2 regions of the Mediterraneibacter sp. 210702-DFI.5.30 genome follow, and region 1 is predicted to be linked to the other one. Evidence: predicted binding sites of a transcription regulator. Region 1 holds the regulator's gene; the other holds the start of a gene.

Region 1 (3,200 bases):
TTATTCCGGCAACAGAAGAAGACTGGGGAACAGAGTACCTGGATGCAATTATTTCTGTAAAGATTGTTGATTCCATCGATGAGGCAATCACACATATCAATACATACAATACAGGACATTCTGAATCCATTATTACAAAGGATTACGACAATGCATTGAGATTCCAGGATGAGATCGATGCGGCAGCGGTTTATGTAAATGCATCAACAAGATTTACAGATGGATTCGAATTCGGATTCGGTGCAGAGATCGGAATCAGCACACAGAAGCTTCATGCAAGAGGCCCGATGGGACTCGAAGCATTGACAACAACAAAGTATATTATCTTCGGAAACGGACAGATCAGGGGATAGTATAGATAGCAGGTTTTAAAATCCAGGTCAATTAGTGTAAGTTAAATAAACTTGTCTTTGACCTGGATTTTATGTATCATAATTCAAGTCAACTTATGATTTGGCTATAAGCTTGCCTGGAATTCACAAAATTACAATCCAAGTCAACAATATTTCTATAAAATCACATTTCCTCCCCCAAAAAGCATCCTATTAATAAAATAAGAAGAAAATAAAAAACTTATAAAAATAACAATCAGTGTTGACAAACAGAAATCGAGGTGCTATCTTAGTATCTGTAAGGTGTTAGCACTCAAAAACAAAGAGTGCTAATAACAAACAAAGATGAACAGAAAGGGGAACACAGAGATGTCTGTAGAAGCTGAATTAAGTGAAAGAAAACTTACGATATTGAAAGCCATCATACAGAATTATCTGGAGACTGGCGAACCGGTCGGATCACGAACCCTTTCAAAATACACAGATTTGAAATTAAGTTCCGCAACGATAAGGAATGAGATGGCAGATCTGGAAGATCTTGGTTACATCTTCCAGCCACACACATCGGCAGGAAGAATTCCATCAGATAAGGGATATCGCTTTTATGTAGATCTTCTGATGGAGAATAAGGAGCAGGAGATCAGCAGACGTGAGGATGCACTTCTTGAGAAGACCGATAAGGTCGAGAAGGTACTCCAGCAGGCAGCAAAGGTTCTTGCTTCGAACACCAATTATGCAACGATGGTTTCCGCACCGGTCAACAGCCGGAACACATTGAAGTTCATTCAGCTATCACAGGTGGATGAAGAACAGATCGTAGCAGTCATCGTACTTGGTGGTAATGTGATCAAGAATAAGATCATTGAAGTTGGAGAAACCTTAAGTAACGAGAATCTGTTGAAGCTGAATATGCTTCTGAACACGACACTGAATGGATTATCCATTGATCAGATTACATTAGGTCTGATTGCCAGATTGAAAGAACAGGCTGGTATCCACAGCGAGGTTGTCGGTCATGTACTGGATGCAGTGGCAGAGATCATTCATGTAGATAATGACATGGAGATCTACACAAGCGGCGCAACGAATATTTTCAAATATCCGGAGCTTAGTGATAAGCAGAGCGCACAGGAGATCATCAGTGCATTTGAAGAGAAACAGCAGCTGGCAGATCTGGTGACAGAGACACTGGCAAGTGAGGAGAACAACGGCATACAGGTTTATATCGGAGATGAAACTCCGGTTAAGACCATGAAAGACTGCAGTGTTGTTACCGCCACATATGAGCTGGGAGAAGGTATGAAAGGAACGATTGGAATCATCGGTCCGAAGAGAATGGATTATGAACATGTCATGAAGACGCTGAAAACGCTGCAAAGTGAGTTGGATGCGATTTATAATAAAGAACCCAAAGAGTAATAATAGGAAGGTAGAAAGCTGGTGACAGAGAACATGAGCAAAGAAGATATGGTAAAAGAAGCTGTTGAAGAGGCAAAAGCAAAGGCTGCAAAAGAGCAGGCAGAAGCTGAAGAGACAGTAGAAACAGAAGATGCCCAGGGAGTTGAGGCTGAAGCGAAAGAAGCAACAGAGGAAGCAACTGAGACTGAAGGAGATTCAGAAGCAGCATCAGAAGGTAAGAAAAAGTTCTTCGGAAAGAAAGAGAAGAAGGACAAGAAAGACGAGAAGATCGAGGAACTCACAGACCGCGTTACTCGTCAGATGGCAGAGTTTGATAACTTCCGCAAGAGATCTGAGAAGGAGAAATCCCAGATGTACGAGATCGGAGCGAAAGATATCATAGAAAAGATTCTTCCGGTTGTAGACAACTTCGAGCGTGGACTTGGTTCCGTACCGGAGGAGGAGAAGAATGCTCCGTTCGTAGAAGGAATGGAGAAGATCTACAAACAGCTTATGACTACACTGGAATCCGTTGGAGTAAAACCAATCGAGGCAGTTGGTCAGGAATTCAATCCGGATTTCCACAACGCAGTGATGCATGTAGAAGATGAGGGACTCGGTGAGAACATCATCGCAGAAGAATTCCAGAAAGGTTACATGTACCGTGAAAGTGTTGTAAGACACAGCATGGTAAAAGTAGCAAACTAATTTGATTTTTAACAAGATTCAGAGATTAGATAGAGGAGGAAATTTATCATGGGAAAAATTATTGGTATTGACCTTGGTACAACAAACAGCTGTGTAGCCGTTATGGAAGGTGGACAGCCAACAGTTATCGCGAATACAGAAGGCGCAAGAACAACACCGTCTGTTGTAGCATTTACAAAGACAGGAGAGCGTCTCGTAGGTGAACCTGCAAAACGTCAGGCTGTAACAAACGCAGCAAGAACAATCTCATCCATCAAAAGAGAGATGGGAACAGATTATAAAGTAGATATTGACGATAAGAAATATTCTCCACAGGAGATTTCTGCAATGATCCTTCAGAAACTGAAAGCAGACGCAGAAGGATACCTTGGTGAGAAAGTAACAGAAGCTGTTATCACAGTTCCGGCTTACTTCAACGATGCTCAGCGTCAGGCTACAAAAGATGCAGGTAAGATCGCAGGACTTGATGTAAAACGTATCATCAACGAGCCTACAGCAGCTGCACTTGCTTATGGTCTTGACAACGAGAAAGAGCAGAAGATTATGGTTTACGACCTTGGTGGTGGTACATTCGACGTATCTGTTATCGAGATTGGTGATGGAGTTATCGAAGTACTTTCAACAGCCGGTAACAACAGACTTGGTGGAGATGACTTCGACCAGAAGATCACAGATTACATGCTTGCAGACTTCAAGGCAAAAGAAGGCGTAGATCTTTCTGCAGATAAGATGGCTCTTCAGAGATTAAGAGAAGCTGCAGAG
Region 2 (3,200 bases), on a different contig from region 1:
TCTCTTTTCTTCTGTCACCATATCCAGGTGCTTTTACTGCTACAACGTTGAATGTTCCACGCAGTTTATTCACGATCAGAGTTGTGAGTGCCTCACCCTCGATATCTTCAGCGATAATAAGAAGTCTTGCTCCAGACTGAACGATCTGCTCAAGAACCGGAAGAATCTCCTGGATATTGGAAATCTTCTTATCTGTGATCAGAATATATGGATCATCCAGAACTGCTTCCATCTTCTCCATATCCGTTGCCATATATGCGGAAATGTATCCACGGTCAAACTGCATACCTTCTACAAGGTCAAGCTCTGTCTGCATTGTCTTAGACTCTTCGATTGTGATAACTCCGTCGTTGGATACTTTTTCCATTGCATCTGCAACCATCTGTCCAACTTCATCATCTCCTGAAGAAACTGCAGCAACTCTTGCGATCTGCTCTTTTCCGTTGACTTTGCTGCTCATCTCACGGATTGCTTCTACTGCTTTATCTGTAGCTTTCTTCATTCCTTTTCTCAGAACGATCGGGTTTGCTCCTGCCTCAAGGTTCTTCATTCCTTCGTGAACCATTGCCTGTGCAAGAACTGTAGCTGTTGTTGTACCATCTCCGGCAACATCATTTGTCTTAGCTGCAACTTCTCTGATCAGCTGTGCACCCATGTTCTCAAATCCATCTTCCAGTTCAATCTCTTTCGCGATTGTTACACCATCATTTGTAATAAGCGGAGCACCGAATGATTTATCAAGTACTACGTTTCTTCCTTTTGGTCCTAATGTTACTTTAACTGTATCAGCTAACTGATTCACACCTCTTTCAAGTGCTGCTCTTGCTTCTGATCCGTATTTGATTTCCTTTGCCATTTTAACTGCATCTCCTTTATATTCGTCTGGGTATTACTCTACAATTGCAAGAATATCATTCTGCTTTACAATGATGTATTTCTCTCCTTCAAGCTCTACATCTGTTCCGGCATATTTGGAATAAATTACTTTATCTCCAACCTTAACCTGCATTACAACTTCTTTTCCATCCACAACTCCGCCAGGTCCGACTGCGATTACTTCTGCTTCCTGTGGTTTCTCTTTTGCCTGTCCTGGTAATACGATTCCGGACTTTGTTGTCTCTTCTGCTTCTAACTGTTTTAAAACGATCTTGTCACCTAATGGTACTAATTTCATTGTAATTCCTCCTTACTTTATTAGCACTCATTTCTCTTGAGTGCTAACCCATGAATATAAAATAGCACTCCCCATTTCATTTGTCAACACAGTTTACATATTTTTTATAAAAGAAAAGCCATGGGGCTTTCTCTGCCTCACAGCTTTTCTTTCGTCTCTAAAACTTCTCTATGATCTTCTTTCGTTCATCTCATAGAATCCGTTCTCAATTTTAAACTTCAGTAGATTCCTGTCTTCCGACTGGTATCTCTCTTTCACAACACCGGAGCAGCACAACAGCTCTGTCCCCGTTGAAATATAACATCTGTATTTTGCATCCAGCAGAATCGTTGTCAGAGGATCTTCCATCACTTCAAGATAAATGTAATCTTCTTCTGTATCATAATGATCCACCTTACAGACTCTTGTTGTATCATCAAAAATAGCATCTGCTGAAATCACTTTTTCCATCTGCAGATCAACCGGATTTCCCTCGTACATCTTGTCTTCTCCTTCTGCTTACATCCGCTCTTTCTCAATCCTCTCGAGCTCTGTAAATACATAATCATTCAGAACTTTAATATAAGTTCCTTTCATTCCTGAAGAACGTGATTCAATTACTCCTGCACTTTCAAACTTGCGAAGTGCATTCACGATAACCGATCTTGTAATTCCCACACGATCCGCTACCTTGCTGGCAACCAGGATTCCCTCTGTACCATCAAGTTCTTTAAAGATATGAATGATTGCTTCCAGCTCTGAGAAAGAAAGTGTGCTGATTGCTGCCTGAACGACATGTTCTTTTCTTGTCTCTTCCGCACTTTCTTCATTCACTGAACGAAGCATCTCAAGTCCTACTACAGCAGTACCATATTCACTGAGAATAATATCATCAATAGAATACGTTGCATCCTGTTTGTAGATAAACAATGTTCCGAGACGCTCCCCGGCAATATCGATCGGTGTGATGATTGCCTGACATCCTTCCACAGCATCTGAAGAAAAACCAAGTGTCTCCAGATTAACATTCTCTTTTGTAGACAGAACACTCAGCAATCTTTCATTAAGCATATTATCAATATGAGATCCTACAGATTCTGTGATCAGTTCACTGATTTCTCTCACCTTATTGCTTTTGCTGACTCCAAGAATCTTTCCCTTCTTGCTGACTACCAGCACATTTGAGTCCAAAATCTCTGTCAGTACCGCACAGATATCATTAAACACAACTTTGCTGGAGTTATTATTATGCAGCAACTTATTAATCTTTCTGGTCTTATCCAATAATTGTACGCTCATTGTCTCCTCCACATGATTTGCTCTTATTCACTACTTCTAGCAAACAGTAACTATTATTTTTCAAGTTGTATACACAAATCAAATTTCAAATTCCTTACTAGCTTATATTATCATACAATTCAGAAAATAGCAACGTTGTGTTTTTCTGTTTTTTGAAATATTTAATCTTCTTTCTTAATTGTTTCCACATATCCGCACTTTTCATCAGCACAAACTAATTTATTGCCTTTTTCTACCATGTATCCACCACATTCCGGACATTTTTTACTGGATGGCTTCTGCCAGGACATAAATTCACATTCCGGATTATCCTCACATCCATAATACTTTCTTCCCTTTTTCGTTTTGCGGATAACAACTTCTTTTCCACACACAGGACACGGAACTCCGATCTTTTCCAGATATGGTTTTGTATTTCTGCATTCCGGGAATCCCGGGCATGCAAGGAATTTACCATGCGGACCGTATTTGATCACCATGTTACGACCGCACTCTTCACAGATCACATCTGTTACTTCATCTTCAATCTTAACTTCCTCAAGCTCTTTCTCTGCAATTTCAACAGCTTCCTCAAGATCCGGATAGAAATTACGGATTACTTCCTTCCACGGAACCTTTCCTTCTTCAACCATATCAAGAAGCCCTTCCATATTCGCTGTGAAATGAACATCTACAATACTTGGGAATGACTGTTTCATAATATTATTAACAACTTCACCAATCTCTGTCAGATAAAGATTCTTGCCTT

What was found. Region 1 encodes HrcA, which represses chaperone genes, less so after heat shock. Its sites were predicted from a motif close to TGTTAGCACTCNNNNNNNNNGAGTGCTAACA; they were not measured.
Region 2: LI126_RS06060 (co-chaperone GroES) is a predicted target of HrcA. The motif match lies at 1,193-1,223, and genes of this name have one in related genera.

Annotation. Positions count from the first base shown of each region.
Region 1 is NZ_JAJCME010000002.1:104,135-107,334, reverse strand. It holds gene LI126_RS02435 (glutamate-5-semialdehyde dehydrogenase) at 1-353, shown strand, start outside; gene hrcA (heat-inducible transcriptional repressor HrcA) at 702-1,751, shown strand; gene grpE (nucleotide exchange factor GrpE) at 1,785-2,438, shown strand; gene dnaK (molecular chaperone DnaK) at 2,487-3,200, shown strand, end outside.
Region 2 is NZ_JAJCME010000004.1:184,100-187,299, forward strand. It holds gene groL (chaperonin GroEL) at 1-856, opposite strand, end outside; gene LI126_RS06060 (co-chaperone GroES) at 890-1,174, opposite strand; gene LI126_RS06065 (hypothetical protein) at 1,343-1,654, opposite strand; gene codY (GTP-sensing pleiotropic transcriptional regulator CodY) at 1,673-2,452, opposite strand; gene topA (type I DNA topoisomerase) at 2,614-3,200, opposite strand, start outside.